Regions from separate parts of the Bacillus sp. V33-4 genome, predicted to be linked through region 2. Evidence: a T-box and tRNA genes for the amino acid it is inferred to sense, from the RefSeq annotation. Region 2 holds a T-box; the other holds one or more tRNA genes.

Region 1 (9,570 bases), on a different contig from region 2:
GAAATGGTGTTCTCGTGTTTACACTTACTTCTTCTGGATTATCTAGTTTTGAGAGAACGAAGTTTCAATTTTCTCTTGAAATAATCCAAAAAGACATTATAATAGGATATGTCTTGAACTTGTCTGGTGGCGATAGCGAGAAGGTCACACCCGTTCCCATCCCGAACACGGAAGTTAAGCTTCTCAGCGCCGATGGTAGTTGGGGGTCTCCCCCTGTGAGAGTAGGACGCCGCCGGGCGATTATTTTAATATTATTATTCCGCAGTAGCTCAGTGGTAGAGCAACGAGCAAAGCTGCTGGATTGGGCTCCGAGTTGTACCCATCGAGCTGCTACTTGCTTAAGCTTACTGAGATGGGGACATTCGAAACAAAACTATGTTTAGGGTTGTTTATTATTATTCCGCAGTAGCTCAGTGGTAGAGCATTCGGCTGTTAACCGAACGGTCGCAGGTTCGAATCCTGCCTGCGGAGCCATTTTCTTAATGACTAATGATCTCATGAGTGAGTTACAGGAAAAATGCTTCCATAGCTCAGCAGGTAGAGCACTTCCATGGTAAGGAAGAGGTCAGCGGTTCGAGCCCGCTTGGGAGCTCTCTAGTAAATTGATAGAATACATAGACATAAAAAAGGGCCCGTTGGTCAAGCGGTTAAGACACCGCCCTTTCACGGCGGTAACACGGGTTCGAATCCCGTACGGGTCACCATATTTTTATTGTGGAGGATTAGCTCAGCTGGGAGAGCATCTGCCTTACAAGCAGAGGGTCGGCGGTTCGAGCCCGTCATCCTCCACCATATTGTCTTCAGCTTATAGACAGCCTGTAATGATAACTTCTATTGGACAATTAAATAGATATGCCGGTGTAGCTCAATTGGTAGAGCAACTGACTTGTAATCAGTAGGTTGGGGGTTCAAGTCCTCTTGCCGGCACCATTTTTTTTAAAACTAGTGGAGGGGTAGCGAAGTGGCTAAACGCGGCGGACTGTAAATCCGCTCCCTCCGGGTTCGGCGGTTCGAATCCGTCCCCCTCCACCATTCCAACTTCAAGTATACAAAAAATGGACAATCCAAAACTGTCCTTTTTATTTTGCAGAATCTTTAGCGCGATACACTTAAGGTTATAAAATATTGGGCTATAGCCAAGCGGTAAGGCAACGGACTTTGACTCCGTCATGCGTTGGTTCGAATCCAGCTAGCCCAGCCAAAGAGCCATTAGCTCAGTCGGTAGAGCATCTGACTTTTAATCAGAGGGTCGAAGGTTCGAGTCCTTCATGGCTCATCAAATCAAAGTAAAGGGATCCTGTTAACATTACAGGATTCCTTTTTCTATTTTAATTGCATTGATTCGACTTACAGGTATGTAACCTGATGAGAATCGATCACAAAATAATAATGACATTCGTGATTGCTCAAATTGATAAAACAGTGTTCGGTATTTGCTTCAAACAATACTGAATCACCCTCTTTTAGAATATGGACTTCATTTATTAGTTTGACGTTGATTTTGCTGCAATGGTTGTAGAGAAATAGACATTTGATCAATGCCTATTTCTTAGTGATACAGTTAATATCCTTTTGTAAAATCAACTTTATTAATCGCCGGGTTTTCACCTTTTAGATAGTTTTGTAAATTTGGAATGAAAATATCTTCGATTACCCGCTTCGTATAGTGTTCAGTTGATCCGGAAGTGTGGGGGGTAATCATCACGTTTTCCATCTCCCATAGCGGACTGTCGCTATCGAGCGGTTCGGTCTCAAATACGTCCAGACCGGCACCGGCGATTTCTCCAGTTTGAAGTGCTTGAACGAGTGCTGGTTCATCAACAATTTCACCACGGCCAATATTAATAAAAAAGGCAGACGGCTTCATTTTTTGAAATTGTTCCGCTCCAAATAGATGATGCGTTTCGCTTGTCAGCGGCAATGTTACAACAACATAGTCACAGCTTGGAAGAACGGCGTTTAATGCCCGGGGAGTGTACATTTCATCGACATAATCTTCATCATTCCCTGAGTGGCGGACGCCGACTACCTTCATGCCGAATGCCTTGGCAATTTTGGCTGTTTCCTTGCCGATTGCGCCTACACCGATAATGCCGACAGTCTTCTCGTGCATTTCAAGGCTTAACCCGGAATGGTGCCATGTTTTTGAGAGTTGATTTCGGACATAAGTGTGAATCTTTCGTGTCAGTCCAAGCATTAATGCAAAAATGGTTTCTGAAATCGGAAAGGCGTGCACCCCGTTGGCGCTCGTTACGATCACTTTTTGGGACTCCAGTTCTTTTAACGGTAACGAATTTACGCCTGCACTCCATGTCTGCACCCAACGCAGCTTTGTATGTTCTTTTAGGCAATGCTCGGTTAATTCTTTTTTCCAGCCGACGATCACTTCAGCTTCATTTAAATGATCCTTCCAAACTGAAGAATCCTTTCCTATCAACACTTCCCACTCAGGAACCAGTTTCATGATTTTCTGGTGGTATCTGTTATCAATATCATGGACTATAATCAGTTTCCTTTTTTGCATGAACCCACCCCATTGCAACGTTTTTCTACTACCATTTTAACAGATTTTTCTTCCGGCAATCGCAGGAAAAGATTATGGCAATTCCGCAAGTTCGACATTAATCCACGAACGCATATATATACACAATCTTGTCGAGTTGAGTCATTTTTATGAAAGCGGTTAAAATATAGTAAAAACGGGGATGCAGGAGGGAACGGCATGAATAAAATTTCTATCATCGGTATGCCGATGGATTTAGGGCAAATGAGACGTGGTGTGGACATGGGTCCAAGTGCGATGAGGTATGCGGGGATCAATGAAAAACTGAAAAATTTAAATATTGAAGTGGATGATTTAGGTGATATTCCAGTCGGCAGGCCGGAAGTAGTGATCAGGCCGGATACGAATTTAAGAAATCTGGAATTAGTAGCTGAAAAAAACGAAAAGCTTGCTGCTGAGGTCGATAAAGTAATTGAAGCAGGATCCTTTCCACTTGTGCTTGGCGGAGATCATAGTATCACCATCGGTACGCTTGCCGGTGTTGCCAAACATTATGACAATCTCGGTGTGATTTGGTATGATGCCCATGGAGATTTAAATACCGGCGAAACTTCGCCATCCGGCAATATTCATGGCATGCCTCTCGCTGTCAGTCTCGGTATCGGGCATGAAATGTTGACTCAAATCGGCGGCTACAGTCCAAAAATCAAGGCGGAGAATATTGTTATCATTGGAGCCAGATCGCTTGATGAAGGAGAAAGAGCCCTTATTAAGGCAAATGGTATAAAAGTTTATACGATGCACGAAATTGACCGCCTCGGCATGACAAGGATCATGGAGGAAGCGATCGCCTATTTAAAAGACCGAACAGACGGTGTTCATCTCTCACTCGATTTAGATGGGCTTGACCCGGCGGATGCCCCAGGTGTCGGAACACCGGTTATTGGTGGAATTAGCTACCGGGAGAGCCATCTTGCCATGGAGATGCTTGAGGAAGCCAAACTCATCACCTCGGCTGAATTTGTAGAAGTAAATCCAATTCTTGATGATAAAAATAAAACCGCAACGGTCGCCGTTGCTTTAATGGGATCATTATTTGGTGAAAAATTGCTATAACAATAAAACAGCAGGCTGATTTAAGCCCTGCTGTTTTATTTTTTCGCTGTTAATATATAATAACGATTTAATAGACGATCCAATTTAGTGCTGACCTCCAGCACTTTTCGATTTGAAAGTGAAGAATGGGCAGCCAGCTCAACCATCTCTTTCCTGCAGAATTCAATATCTCTTAGAAGCGTATGGGGACACATGACTAAACCTCTCTTTTCAATAAATACTTGCTTCTGTTATACCCCAAATTAAAGTTTTTAAAACACCATGGTAAATTTTTGTTAGTATTAAGGAGTGAGAAATTCTTATGAAAAATGTGAAACCTTTTTCGCTATCGATTCGTAATATCGTATAGCCGCATTGGAGCGGAGGCAAACCATAATGGAGACAATTGTAAAAAACAGGATCAATCAGGTTTTAAGAGGGGATCAAAATGCCTTTGGGGAAATTGTTGAGCTATACAAGGACAAGGTATTCCAACTTTGTTTCCGCATGCTCGGGAACCGGCATGAAGCGGAAGACATTGCACAGGAAGCGTTTATAAGAGCATATGTTAATATTAATACGTTTAAAATAGATCGGAAATTTTCAACCTGGCTGTATCGCATTGCCACGAATTTGTGCATCGACCGGATTCGCAAGAAAAAGCCGGATTACTATTTGGATGCCGAAGTAGCGGGTACAAATGGATTAAATATGTATTCGCAAATTGCTGCCGATACAAGCCTGCCTGAAGATGACCTCGAAAGCATGGAGCTTCAGGAAATGATCCAGGGAGAGATTTCAAAACTGCCGGAAAAATACCGTTCTGTGATCGTTCTAAAATATATAGAAGAATTGTCGCTCAATGAAATCAGCGAAATTTTGGATATGCCGCTCGGAACGGTGAAAACAAGAATCCATAGAGGGCGCGAAGCGTTGCGAAAGCAATTGCGCCATGTTTAGTCGAAAGGGTGAGAACTTTGAAATGTCCTGAAGAAATAATTGAATACATGCACGAATATTTAGATGATGAGATCTCAGCCGAACATCAACAGGAATTGAGAAAGCATCTCCACGATTGCATCGATTGCCAGACGCACTTTCATGAACTTAAAAAAGCGATTGCCTTAGTGCAAAGCACTTCACATATTCAAGCGCCATTAAATTTTACTGCCGATGTGATGGGCAGACTTCCGAAAGAAAACCGAAAAGTAGGTATTCAGCGCTGGTTTCGCCACCATCCGCTCTTAACTGCTGCTTCGCTCTTTCTTGTCCTCATGATGGGTGGTGTCGTTTCTGCATGGAACGAGGAGGATCAGCAATTTTCTGTTTCGAAACAGCCGAACTTAATTGTCGAAAGTGATACAGTGATTGTCCCCAAGGGAGAAGTTGTTGAAGGCGATGTCACAGTCAAGAATGGCAACGTGAAAATCGAAGGTGAAGTGAAAGGCGATGTAACCGTGATTAATGGCGAAAATTATCTCGCATCTGCCGGGCATGTTTCGGGGGAAATAAAAGAAGTGAACGAAATGTTCGACTGGATTTGGTATCATATTAAAAAAACAGCAAAAGAAGCTGTCAATGTATTTGACGGAGAAGACAAGAAGCCGCTCGAGGAGAGCGGCTGATTTTATTTCTCGCCAGTATGTGTTTAGGGCAAAATAAGCCATATGCAGGTAGTTGGGCCAAAACAGCAATGTTCAGAGAGCGTAGTAAGTCTATTCAACGTGAATACCTGTTCACATTCAACCATATCAAAATTTGTGTTATAATATTAAAGTTACATATGAATATAAGCGGCTACCGCTTTTAGATTCTATAAATGGGGGAAATTACATGCCGTTTTATGATATACCGATATTAGAACTGCTTGCAAATACCCTGGACATTCTTCTTGTATGGTTTGTGATCTACAAGCTGATCAATGTCGTGAGGGGAACAAAAGCTGTCCAATTATTAAATGGAATTTTTGTTATTCTTCTTGGGAAGGTTATCAGCGATTTCTTGCATTTAAATACATTAAGCTGGTTGATGCAGCAGGTGATAGAATGGGGTTTTCTGGCGATTATTATCATCTTTCAGCCCGAGTTAAGAAGAGCCCTTGAGCAGCTTGGCCGAGGCAAGATTTTTGCGAAGAGCGGGATACCTGAAGAGGAAGAGCAGGAAAAAATGGTCGAGGCGATTATTCGAGCGACAGATTATATGGCAAAACGCCGCATCGGCGCTTTAATTTCCATTGAAAGAGAAACCGGCATGGGCGACTATATCGAAACAGGCATTCCGCTCCACGCAAAAGTTTCTTCGGAATTACTGATCAATATTTTTATCCCGAATACGCCGCTGCACGACGGAGCTGTGGTCATCCAGAGAAACAATGTCGCAGCAGCAGCCTGTTACTTGCCGTTATCGGAAAGCCCATTTATTTCAAAGGAACTGGGAACGCGGCACCGGGCCGCTCTAGGAATCAGTGAAGTCACCGACAGCATTACCGTCGTCGTTTCAGAGGAAACGGGAAATGTATCGTTAACGAAAAACGGCGATCTCCACCGTGATTTAACGAGCGATACATTCCGTGAACTGCTTGAAAATGGATTGCTATCCAATAATAAAACAAAACAAGCTTCTTCAGCGCGCTGGAACTGGAGGGGAAACAAAAAATGATTGATAAGTTGATGGAAAATCATTGGTTTATGAAAGTGGTGGCCCTCGTCCTTGCGGTTCTGCTATTTTCCTCTGTCCCAACTCCGGAAGATGAAGGCGGATCAGAGGTAAACGTTCCAGGAGAAAACAATACCGAAACGATTGAAGATATTCCCGTTAAAAGTTATTATGATACAGAAAATCTGGTGGTATCAGGTGTCCCTGAAACGGTAAATGTGACGATTGAAGGCCCAAAACAGCTCGTCCAGCAAACTCGCACACTGAAGAACTTTGAAGTGCTTGTCGATTTATCAGAGGCCGAAATCGGCACCCAGACTGTGGAGCTGCTCGTTCGTGATATTTCAGACAAGCTTCAGGTAACGATTGAACCTGCGTACGCAGAAGTATCTGTTCAAGAGCGGGTTACTAGAGAATTTCCAGTAGAGGCGGAATTCAATCAATCGCTTCTTGAGGAAGGTTACATCTCCGAACAGCCGACAGTCGAACCGGACCGAGTGAAAATTACCGGGGCCAAGGACGTGATTGATCGAATTAGCTTTGTCAAAGCAACGATTGATGCCAGGGGTCCAATCGATCAGACGATTACAGAGAAGGCCAGCATCCGGGCGCTCGACCGTGAACTAAATAAACTGGATGTCATCGTTGAACCGGAGGCTGTTGAAGTCACGGTACCTGTCCGCAGCACAAGCAAAACAGTTCCTATTAATATTGTGCAAACGGGAACGCCCCCTGAAGGGATCACGATACAATCAATTACCCTTGACACAGATGAAGCCCGAATCTTTGCGAGCCCAAATATTCTCGATCATACTGAAAACGTCAGGGTTGAAGTTGATGTTAGTGGAATCCGCAGCAATTCAACGATGACTTTGCCCGTAATTATTTCAGAAGGGGTCACGAGTGTGAAACCGGCAACGGTAGAAGCTGCGATCCGGGTGACTGTTGCTAAACAAGAGGCAAGCGCCCCGGCAGATCCGCAGGCAAACAATGAAGAAAGACGGACCCTTCCGGATATTCCGATTAGGACACAGGGTCTGAATGAAAAATACAATATGGCCTTTTCAGATCCGGCATCGGCGGCAGTAAACTTGACAGTTATCGGCCCGAGAGACGCAGTTACACGCTTAACAGCCGGAGATTTTAATTTATTTATAGATGCATCAAACCTCGGTGAAGGAGAGCATCAACTGAACATCCAGATCAATGGGCCAAACAATGTGAAATGGGAACTGAGTAAAGCTGTAGCAACCGTTTCAATTTCTCAAAAGGAAGCTTAAAGAACAGTAATTATTCAATGAAGGAGAGATTTTTGAATGGGTAAATATTTCGGTACGGATGGAGTACGCGGAGTTGCAAATAGTGAATTGACACCGGAGCTTGCTTTTAAATTGGGACGTTTCGGCGGATATGTTCTAACAAAAGACAAGAACCGCCCGAAGGTCTTGATTGGACGCGATACTCGCATTTCCGGCCATATGCTCGAAGGCGCACTCGTAGCAGGTCTTTTATCGATCGGGGCAGAAGTCATGCGTTTAGGCGTGATTTCAACTCCTGGAGTGGCATATTTAACGAAAGCCCAGGGAGCCCAGGCGGGAGTGATGATCTCTGCCTCTCATAACCCGGTAGCTGACAATGGCATTAAGTTTTTTGGCCCGGATGGATTTAAGCTTTCCGATGAACAGGAGAACGAAATTGAGCAGTTGATGGACTTATCTGAAGATGAGCTTCCTCGTCCAATCGGTGCGGACCTTGGCCAAGTGAATGACTATTTTGAAGGAGGGCAAAAATACCTCCAATATTTAAAGCAATCGGTTGACGAGGATTTCTCCGGCATTCATATTGCGCTTGACTGTGCGCACGGAGCGACATCGTCTCTAGCCACCCATTTATTTGCCGATCTTGATGCGGACTTGTCCACAATGGGCGCATCTCCGAACGGCCTTAATATTAATGAAGGGGTCGGCTCAACCCATCCGGAAGCATTAGCCACTTTTTTGAAGGAAAAGGGAGCGGATATTGGCCTTTCATTTGATGGAGACGGTGATCGGCTCATCGCGATTGATGAAAACGGAAATATCGTTGACGGTGATCAGATCATGTACATATGCGCAAAGTACATGAAAGAAGAAGGACGATTGAAGCATGGAACGGTTGTCTCGACCGTCATGAGTAATCTTGGGTTTTACAAAGGGCTTGAGGCGCTTGGAATCAAGAGTGTACCAACCGCAGTCGGTGACCGTTATGTGGTCGAGGAAATGAAAAAGAACGGCTTTAATCTTGGCGGTGAACAATCAGGCCATATTATTTTCCTTGATTACAACACGACTGGTGACGGACTTTTAACAGGACTCCAGCTTGTGAACATTATGAAGGTAACGCAAAAGCCACTTTCCGAGCTTGCGGCTGGAATGAAAAAATTCCCGCAGGTGCTCGTCAATATCCGCGTAACGGACAAGCACCATGTAACTGAAAATGTGAAGGTGAAGGAAGTCATTGACCAGGTTGAAGCGGAAATGAATGGTGATGGCCGCATCCTCGTTCGCCCATCTGGAACAGAGCCGCTCGTACGGGTCATGGCAGAAGCGCCAACAGAGGAGCTTTGCCAGGCGTATGTTGATCGGATTGCAGAAGTGGTCAGAGCGGAAATGGGTTTAAAAGAAGAATAAGACAAAGGATATGCATAGGGGAACGAAAGAGCTCCCTTATGCATATTTTTTTATAAGGAATATGAAGCGATTTGATCCGTGCCGCTAATTTCCTTTCGTTTTCGGTTGACGGATATCCCGCCATGCGGTATGATAATCCTGTTTTTGTGAAAACAAAAATTATTTTTTAAGAAAGGTGGGCAGTCAGGGGAAAACGGATTTCTAAAAGCGCCTGGACTAATCCGAACGGAAATGGATTAGTTGACGAGGAGGAGGTTTATCGAAGTTTCGGCGGATACCTCCCGGTTGATAGCACAACCGAAAATCCCTTCTTTAAATCATTAAGGCAACTTAATGGACAAAGGGAAGGGAATGCAAATAGACGCAAGGTCAGGGGAAAGGTTGTCTGACCTCATACTTCAATAAAAAAACAGAGATAAGGGGGCAAGTATGCTCCCAGCCTTCTTGCCCCCTTGTAATCAGGGAGGAACAGAAGTAAATGTGTGGAATTGTAGGTTATATCGGAAATAATGATTCAAAAGAGATTTTATTACGAGGTTTAGAAAAGCTTGAGTATAGAGGCTATGATTCAGCCGGAATCGCGATCATGAATGATAACGGCGTCCATGTTTTTAAAGAAAAAGGCCGGGTTGCCGACTTGCGCAGCAT
Region 2 (9,570 bases):
GTGGATGATGTGATCATGACTTCTGGAGAACGGGTTGGCCCGTTTGAAGTCGAAAGCAAGCTTCTTGAACATCCGGCTATTGCGGAAGCAGGCGTGATCGGTAAACCTGATCCAGTGCGCGGAGAGATTATTAAAGCGTTCGTTGCTTTGAGGGACGGTTATGAAGCTTCTGACGAATTGAAGGAAGAAATCCGCCAATTTGTAAAAAGAGGTTTTGCTGCCCATGCAGCGCCACGGGAAATTGATTTCCGTGACAAGCTGCCGAAAACAAGAAGCGGAAAAATTATGCGCCGCGTTTTAAAGGCATGGGAATTGGATTTGCCGACTGGTGACCTGTCGACAATGGAAGATTAATCGTAATAGATACACAATGTAATAAGTTAAACCGAAAAATGAAATGAAGTCGTCTAAGTAAACAGGAGTATGCCGCAGGCAACGATTAATTTTAAATAACTGTTCATTTTTCAATTAAAGAATTGCTTTATGGAGCCAATTTCACAATGTAATAAGCTAAACCGAAAAACGAATGAAGTTTTCTAGATATACAGCAGTATGCCGTAGGAAACAAATAATACTATAATGTAAGTAACTGTTCGTTTTTCAATTAAAGAATGGCTTTACGAAATTCATTCAGATGAAAAAACGCGCCGCCTCATTTTTTGAGGCGGCGTTTAAAATGTTATTAAGTATCGGTGGATCCATCTCCCGGGTCAGGAACAGGCTCGACAGGTCCTGGTACCGGTACCGGAGCCGGAGCAGGGGCTGGCACCGGTGCCGGAATTTGCTCGGTTTCTTTCGGTTCAACCGGGTTTGTTACGGCCGGCGCACCGATTAATACGATGTTAGAAGGAGGCGATTCTGCTCCGGCTATATCAACGGCCGTTACATAGTATTCTCCATTTCCAACATTTTGCGCAAGCCCGCCCCCCGCTTTAATGCTGCCGATCCGTTGGCCGCCGTTTGTATAGACACGATAACCAATGACATCTGGCTCAGGGTGGCTGCCCCATGTGAGAGTGGAGCCGGAACCCACGACGACCGGAGCAGCAGGAGCTTTTCCGTTATCTTCAATTTTCGCATTCGGAATCAAAATATTTGCCCAGCGATCTTTTTTCGGAATGAGCTGGTCGACATTGGCTGTAATTCCAAAAATCTTTTGAAGATAATCAGGGTTTAAAATCACGCCATCTTCAGCGAATTCTGCCGGAGTCGAATCAAGAGCAAGGTACTTGGCGTCGCCAATTCGAACAAACTTTCCGCTAATCAAGCTGTCATCCACACCAGTTGGAACAAATTTCGCATTAAATAAATCGGTTTCGACAAGGCCCGCTCGCGAACACGCTTCAGAAGGAAGCAGTCCCGAGGTTACACAATACGACCTTCTGACAATTCCGCCAGGCATTTTGAATTGCTCAGCAGGAGCAATCAGTGCGGGATTAATATCGTAGGCAGCATTCAGTAGTTCCGCCCACAAATAATTGGTCCGCAGACTGTAATTCAACCCTGCCGTTTTTAACGACTTAGGCGTATCATAGCCCGTCCAGATTCCAAAGGAAATATTCGGATTGGAAGCGACAAACCAGGAATCGTAAAATTCATTTCCTGTTCCCGTTTTGCCGGCAAGGTCGGAACTGAATTTTAACCTTCCTTTAATGGATGCAGCTGTCCCGGTTTTAATAACATCGCGCATCATGTCAATCGTTAAATAAGCTGTTTGCGGGCTGAACACTTCAACCGGTTTTACTTCATGCCGGTAGATCACATTGCCTTCTTTATCAACGATTTTCTCGATCATGTAAGCGTCGATAAATTGACCGCTATTGGCAAATGTTGCAAAAGCGTTGGTGTTTTCTTCAACGGTGACTCCATCTTTCAATGAGCCAATCGAAGTTGCGAGATTTGTGTAGTCCTCTTCTACTAAAGAGGTAAAGCCCATTTTTTCCAAATAACTAGCGGGCTTCTGATCAACTATATCTTTATATAACTTAACAGCCGGGACGTTTAATGACTTTTCCAAAGCATATCTTGCTGATACAAGTCCGCTATAGGTTCTCGTATAGTTCATTGGCCATGGCCGATTGAGCTGCGGGTTAAGCTTCAAAGGGATGTCCGGCAAAATCGTTCCTGGAGCTGATTTACCAAGCTCCATTGCCGGTCCGTAGACAAGCAGCGGCTTCATTGTTGAGCCGTTTTGGCGAAGCCCGCTTGTTGCGTGGTTAATCTGTTCGCGCTTGTGATTCCTTCCGCCGACGAAGCTGAGAATTTTCCCAGTTTGATTTTCGATCAGCACAGCGCCAACCTCAACTGGCTCCATGACCGTTTTCTGTTCGCCGGTTTCCGTATCGGTAATAACCTGCTGCTTTTCAGGGCCGAAATTTTTATAATTCGCCGTTACGACAGCCATGACATCATACATATCCTTATTAATGGTACTATGAATTCGATAACCATTTTGGCGGAGATTCCGATCTGCAAGAGTTATGTATTTTTTCCGTAAATCATCGTCTTTCTTTAGAGCTTCTTCCTCATATCCATCTTTTTTTGCGAGTACTTTCGAAAGAACTTCAACTGCCCGCTTTTCGATCTCAACGGTTAACCATGGATACTGTTCGGTGGGGTTATCAGTTGGTGGTACAAAATTCTTGGTAATGTCATAGGCAATCGCCTCTTCGTATTGCTTGCTGTCAATTGCCCCGCCTTCATGCATCCTTTTTAGAACAGTCTTCATCCTCGTCAGGCCGGGTTCAAGGTCCGCTTTTACTTCTCCCTTGTTTGTAAACGGTGTGTAGCCGAACGGACTTTGCGGAAGGCCAGCAATAAAGGCGGATTGGGCTAAATTAAGATCCTTCGCTTCAACTCCGAAGATCCCCTTTGCAGCTGATTGTACACCGGCAATATTTCGTCCCGAAGAATTGCGGCCAAATGTGGAAACGTTTAAATACGCTTCGAGAATTTCTTTTTTATCAAAGAATTTTTCAAGCCGGAGTGCCAGTAAAATTTCCTTTGCTTTACGTTCAAAAGAAATTTCATTTGTGAGTATCTGGTTTTTAATGAGCTGCTGTGTGAGTGTACTGCCGCCTGATTGGTTGGCCGAATTGCTGACCTCTTGAAACAAGGCACGTGCGATCGCTTTCGGAACGACACCGTTATGCTCGTAAAAATACTCGTCCTCTGTTGCAACAACGGCATCAATTAAATATGGAGATACGTCGTCAAGCTTGACTTCCTCGCGCTCAAGGTCGGTTCGGAGCTTGCCTAAATACACATCGTTAGCGAAATACATTTCCGACGTTTCTTCATAGTTATATATATCTTTTTTCATACTTTCATAGGAGCGGATCGGCTCTTCTTTGACGAGTGACGCAAAATAACCTGCCCCAACCCCGCCTGCGAAAGCACCGCCGAGTACTAAGATTATTAAAAAAATTAGCAATAAATTCCAGAAAACTTGATAGGTAATTCTTGCGCCTTTGACTGTTTTCCTATCAGTAACAAGGCTGAACCATGATTTTATTTCGTCTTTCCAATTTGGCTTTTCGTTCACTTTATCAATCCCCCTAAAATCACCTACATTATAGCATACATTAACATCCTGCGATGACAAGCTATGGCATTTTTCTGAAATATACTGTGACGATTTGACATGATCCAGTGAAATATGGTAAAACTGCAATAGTTTAAATAACATTTCGAGAGCAATGACGGGAACAAGTAGTGCTTCTATCCCTGTTTTTAGAAAGCCGGCGGCTGCTGCAAGCCGGTACAAATAGAAGGATGAATTACCTCCCTGAGCATTTACTGTGAAACGTCAGTAGCAGTAAACGGTTGAACCGTTATCTTTTTAAAGTGGAGGGCTGATGTATGCCCTCAATCTGGGTGGTACCGCGCTAAATACAAGCGTCCCTGCGTTTTCGCAGGGGCGTTTTTTGTTTAAGGAAGAAGGAGGAATGAGATGATGAGTTTATTAAGAGAGCTGGAATGGAGAGGAATCATCTACCAGCAGACAGATGAAGAAGGGATTAAAGACACGTTAAACAAGGAAAAGATTTCACTTTATTGCGGAGTAGATCCGACAGCCGACAGCATGCATATTGGCCATTTGCTGCCGTTCTTAACATTGCGCCGCTTCCAAAATGCAGGCCATCGCCCGATCGTTCTTGTCGGGGGAGCGACCGGCTTAATTGGCGACCCGAGCGGAAAGTCTGAAGAGAGAAAGCTGCAAACCTTGGAGACGGTTCAAGACAATGTGAAAGGCCTGCAGGGGCAGCTCGAGAGAATCTTTGATTTTGAAGGCGAAAACGGCGCGATTATGGTCAATAACTATGACTGGGCCGGCTCGATGGATATTGTTACGTTCCTGCGCGACTACGGTAAGCACGTAGGGGTTAATTACATGCTGGCAAAGGATACGATTGCTTCCCGCCTCGATACAGGAATATCATTTACTGAGTTTACGTATACAATTTTGCAGGCGATGGATTTCCTTCATTTGTACGAACATCATCATTGCAGAATGCAGATCGGTGGAAGCGATCAGTGGGGCAACATCACAACCGGTTTAGAGTTAATCCGCAAAATGCAGCCTGAAGGTTCAAAAGCTTACGGTTTGACGATTCCACTCGTCACAAAGGCGGATGGTACGAAATTTGGAAAAACGGAGAGTGGAGCAATTTGGCTTGACCCTGAAAAAACTTCACCATATGAGTTTTACCAGTTCTGGATTAACACGGCTGATGCCGATGTGATCAAGTATTTAAAATACTTTACGTTTCTTTCGAAAGAAGAAATTGAAGAACTCGAGAAAGCGGTCGAGGAAGATCCGCATTTGCGTAAAGCACAAAAAGCTCTGGCAGAAGAAATGACCGCATTGATTCACGGGCCGGAAGCATTGCAGCAAGCAATCAAAATCTCCGAAGCGCTATTCAGCGGTGACGTAAAAACTCTTTCAGCAGCCGAAATCAAGCAAGGCTTCAAAGATGTTCCGTCGTATGCGCATGGCGGTGAAGAAGATATCTCTCTTGTTGATTTGCTCGTCGCGGCAAAAATTTCTCCATCAAAGCGCCAGGCGCGTGAGGATGTCGGAAACGGGGCTGTGTCTGTGAATGGGGAGCGTGTCACAGATACCGACAAGATTTTAACCAAAGCGGACCGTATCGAAGAGCAATTTACGATCATTCGCAGAGGGAAAAAGAAATACTTCTTAATCAAATACTAATTATAGTAGAAGCCTTCCGATTGCCGGAAGGATTTTATTCAGTCATGGAAAGCTAGCGTGGAATAAAGCGAAATGTAGCGATCATTATGTAAAATCATTCACGAGACCATTGTTGCTGAAGTGGATCAAACAATAAAAAAACAAGCCGTGGATTCCACGGCTTGTTTCAATGTTATTAACGAGAGTAGAATTCAACGATAAGAGCTTCGTTGATTTCGGCAGGCAATTCAGAGCGCTCTGGCAAGCGAGTGAAAGTACCTTCTAATTTGTCAGCATCGAAAGTTACGAAGTCAGGTACGAAGTTGTTTACTTCGATTGCTTCTTTCACGATGTCAAGGTTGCGGGACTTTTCGCGCAAGCTGATTGTTTGGCCAGGCTGCACGCGGTATGATGGGATATCAACGCGTGAACCATCAACCATTACGTGACCATGGTTTACAAGCTGACGAGCTTGGCGGCGTGTACGCGTTAAGCCTAAACGGTAAACAACATTGTCCAAACGAGATTCGAGAAGAACCATGAAGTTTTCACCGTGTTTACCAGCCATTTTGCCGGCCCGATCGAATAGGTTGCGGAATTGGCGCTCAGTTACTCCGTACATATGACGAAGCTTTTGCTTTTCCTGCAATTGCAAACCGTATTCAGAGATTTTTTTACGCTGGTTTGGACCATGTTGTCCAGGAGCGTAAGGACGCTTTTCTAATTCTTTACCTGTACCGCTTAGAGAAATTCCAAGACGGCGGGATAGTTTCCAGCTTGGACCAGTATAACGAGCCATGAATGACTCCTCCTTTGTGTTTTTATTAGTAAAATAAAAACAGTTGTGACGCACAATCGTGGCCATTTTGTCTTCATGTACCTTCGCCCCAGCAGCTCGGGGTTACCCAATACACCATCCTAGAGGAGAAAAACCTCTGCCAGAGGAACAAAATGCACCCACCAAGGTGTTCACATAGGCTGCGATATTATTTTACACAAAGGATATTATATAACTTTAGTTGGGTGAAAGTCAAGATAGTAACCAAAGGTCAAATCAATAAATATTTCGCAGGTAAAGAGTCATGAGTACAAAGATATGGTATAATGAGGAATATTAAAAATTAATTCGAAACGGCATGTATATATAACTAGTTGAGTGAATTTCACAAAGTACTAAGCTTAACCGAAAAACGAATTAAATTTACTCAATATCTAAAAAATCAATTGCTGGCTAGTCGGACTTTCCTGTGATAACCCTGTAAGATAATAGGTGATGATGGAATGGAATTGCTTGAAGACAATATTATACTAAATTTAAAAAGCCGTTTTTTTGATTTGTTTGACGTCGAAAGCGGTTTATTACGTGATGAGCTTTTACTTGATGCGATGATTGGCTCAATCAAGAGCCTGCTGCATGCCAGTGAGGTAACTTTGCTGGCGTCAAGTGAATGGAATCAAGAGCTCGTCATCGAAGCTTCCACAGAAAAGAGTGCTTACGCAGCTGCTTTTGCTCCTATTGTTACGTCGGAAGAGTATGAACAATTATTGAAAGGAAAAGTAGTTTACCGCTCCGGAGCCCCCCTGGCAGTTTTTGGCGAATGCGATTTGTCGCTGGTCTTCAAGGAAGAAGGACGAATTCATGGATTTTTGCTCATTAAACAAAAAAATCCGGGCAGCCAATCAGCACTTTCCGATCAATTGTTGATAAATATAAGTAAAGAATGTGTCACATTTCTGAAAAAAGTCCGTGGCCTTTCGAAAATAGTGGTTGACGAGAAGCGTTACAGGCAGCTTTTTCGCATCACGGAAAAGCTTCATTCTTCCATGGACATGGACGCCGTCCTTGGTGAGATCATCGGCACGCTTAAAGAAGTGTATCCATCTTTTACTTATTATTTATTGCTTTCACAGGATAATAACAGCCATGGCGATTTACCGGTAAGAGATCTGGAATATGACAGCGAAAATATTGCCGCCATGCAGGCTTATGTAACCGGGCTGGTCCAGATTGAGGATTCCGTTCAAGACAGAAAATCCGTGCTTTATGCCCCGTTAAAAGGAAGACAGGGAGTATACGGCGTGTTACAGGTCATTGCTCCGAATACAGTTGTTTTTCCGAAAAATGAGGTTGAGTTTATCATGCTCCTTTCCAACACGGCAGGCGGTGCTTTAGAAAATGCCCAGCTCTACCAGCAGTCAAGGCGGTTAATCTCGGATCTTCAGCTCATTAATGAGACATCCCATCAGCTTAATTCAAATCTCAGGCTTACCGAGACGATAAGCTATATGTCACAGCAAATCATGAAATGGTTTGATGCTCGGGAAGCAGGCTTTATTCTTCTTTCCGAAGACCTTGAACAAACAGAGGTTATGCAGGGCAGCAGCCCATTTTATTTTACTGAAGAGGCGAAAGTCTATATTAAATATATAAAAGATAAAATCAAGAAAGAAAAGGATTCTTTATTTATTGGCGATTTAAATTTGCACAATGGTGAGCGGGCTCCCCGCTTTAAATCGATCATGGCGGTTCCGATGGTGCAAAGCGAAACGTTGAAGGGTTTTGCGCTTGTCATGCATAAACAACCGTATCATTTTTCTTTTGAGGCTTTTAAGCTGCTTCAATCACTCATCCATCACTCAACACTGGCATTTACTAATTCAATGCTTCGCGAAGAACTCGAAAAAATGGTGGTTACCGATCATTTAACAAAGCTATACTCCCGGAACTATTTGAATGAGAAAATGGACATGTCAATCGAAACGGATGGACAGGGCACGTTTATCTTGATTGACATCGATGACTTCAAATCTATAAACGACACGTACGGCCACCAGATCGGTGATGAAGTAATCATTCAGGTGGCAAACATCATTAATACCCATATCCGTTCGACGGATATTGGATCAAGATGGGGCGGGGAGGAGCTGGCGATCTATTTGCCAAAAGCTCCCCTTGAAGCGGGGGTTGTTATTGCCGAAAGGCTGGTTGAAAAGGTCGCCGAAAATACATCACCGCAAATCACGATTTCTTGCGGGGTATCGCACTGGAATTCTGAAAAATCAGATACGAGCATTAATTTATTTAAAAGAGCGGACCGTGCTCTCTATCTGGCGAAAGGGAGCGGAAAAAATAAAGTAGTCATCCAGAAGGAAGAATCCGGAACGATACTGGGCGATAAACTGATTTTTAAATAAAACAAGGCAGGCCGGTTCGCGCGAATCTTTATTCCAGCGGACCGGCTTTTTTCACGGACAAGCCTTTCCTTTCCTCGAAAAATATCATATTCTAAAAGAGGGCAAATATGATAAATCACAATAATGTAAGCGTTTCCAATGAGCGGAGGGGGTTAGGAATGAAAAAAGAACGGTTTGAAACAAGTGTTATTCATGCAGGCTATGATTCCAGCCATTTCCAGGGGAGCCTGGTGCCACCCCTGTATCAAACATCCACGTTTACTTTCGACAATGCCGAACAAGGAGAAAAGCGCTTTGCCGGTGAAGAGCCTGGTTTTATTTACTCAAGGCTTGGAAATCCGACCGTTAAACTTCTTGAAACGCGGATAGCAGAGCTTGAAAATGGCGAAGCAGGTCTTGCTTTTGGCTCTGGTATGGCGGCAGTTTCTGCAGTTTTATTTGCTTTGCTCAAGGCCGGCGACCACATATTATGCTCGCAGGGTGTATATGGCTGTACATTCGGATTGCTGAGCCTGCTGAATGAGAAGTTTCTTATAACCCATGATTTTTCGAGGATGGGGACAAAGGAAGAGCTGCTTGCGGGTATCAAGGCTGAAACAGCATGCATTTATGTGGAAACACCCATTAATCCGACGATGAAACTGGTCGATTTGCAGATGGTAGCCGAAGTGGGCAGGCAAAAAGGAATCCCGATCATTGTCGATAATACATTTTGTTCACCATATTTACAGACGCCGATAAGCCTTGGCTGCGATGTAGTCATTCATAGTGCGACAAAGTATATTTGTGGACATGGAGATGTAATTGCAGGCCTGGCAGTCGGCACGCGTGCATTCATGGACATGGTAAGTAAAACGACATTGAAGGATATCGGCGGAATCATTGCTCCTTTTGACGCCTGGCTGCTCTTGCGCGGGCTCAAGACATTGCCTGTCCGAATGGATCGCCATTGTGAAAATGCTGAAAAACTTGCCTCTTTCTTAAAAAAACATCCGCAAGTCGATCGCATTTTTTTCCCGGGTGATCAAGAACACAGTGATTATAAAATTGCCGCGACACAAATGCGCAAGCCTGGCGGACTCATTTCATTTACAATCAAAGGAACCAAGCATGATGCACAGCAGTTTATGAATCAATTGAACTTAATCAAAATTGCTGTCAGCCTCGGGGATGCAGAAACT

What was found. A T-box is a leader RNA that pairs with one kind of tRNA and senses whether it is charged. The one in region 2 lies ahead of tyrS (tyrosine--tRNA ligase), so its partner is inferred to be a tRNA-Tyr.
Region 1: it has a tRNA-Tyr gene. The T-box ahead of tyrS (tyrosine--tRNA ligase) is inferred to sense a tRNA for this amino acid. The anticodon was not compared.

The regions. Positions count from the first base shown of each region.
Region 1 is NZ_PGVC01000069.1:79-9,648, forward strand. Features, by position in the region: rRNA gene rrf (5S ribosomal RNA) at 123-238, shown strand; tRNA gene CVD23_RS20285 (tRNA-Asn) at 400-474, shown strand; tRNA gene CVD23_RS20290 (tRNA-Thr) at 520-592, shown strand; tRNA gene CVD23_RS20295 (tRNA-Glu) at 630-704, shown strand; tRNA gene CVD23_RS20300 (tRNA-Val) at 717-792, shown strand; tRNA gene CVD23_RS20305 (tRNA-Thr) at 855-930, shown strand; tRNA gene CVD23_RS20310 (tRNA-Tyr) at 948-1,032, shown strand; tRNA gene CVD23_RS20315 (tRNA-Gln) at 1,127-1,201, shown strand; tRNA gene CVD23_RS20320 (tRNA-Lys) at 1,204-1,276, shown strand; gene CVD23_RS20325 (cupin domain-containing protein) at 1,348-1,539, opposite strand; gene CVD23_RS20330 (D-2-hydroxyacid dehydrogenase) at 1,562-2,524, opposite strand; gene rocF (arginase) at 2,723-3,619, shown strand; gene CVD23_RS20340 (aspartyl-phosphate phosphatase Spo0E family protein) at 3,655-3,813, opposite strand; gene sigW (RNA polymerase sigma factor SigW) at 3,995-4,558, shown strand; gene CVD23_RS20350 (anti-sigma factor family protein) at 4,576-5,223, shown strand; gene cdaA (diadenylate cyclase CdaA) at 5,432-6,256, shown strand; gene CVD23_RS20360 (CdaR family protein) at 6,253-7,533, shown strand; gene glmM (phosphoglucosamine mutase) at 7,570-8,922, shown strand; gene glmS (glutamine--fructose-6-phosphate transaminase (isomerizing)) at 9,401-9,570, shown strand, end outside.
Region 2 is NZ_PGVC01000034.1:27,530-37,099, reverse strand. Features, by position in the region: gene acsA (acetate--CoA ligase) at 1-354, shown strand, start outside; gene CVD23_RS13045 (transglycosylase domain-containing protein) at 683-3,544, opposite strand; T-box leader at 3,690-3,908, shown strand; gene tyrS (tyrosine--tRNA ligase) at 3,956-5,215, shown strand; gene rpsD (30S ribosomal protein S4) at 5,391-5,993, opposite strand; gene CVD23_RS13030 (sensor domain-containing diguanylate cyclase) at 6,476-8,389, shown strand; gene megL (methionine gamma-lyase) at 8,548-9,570, shown strand, end outside.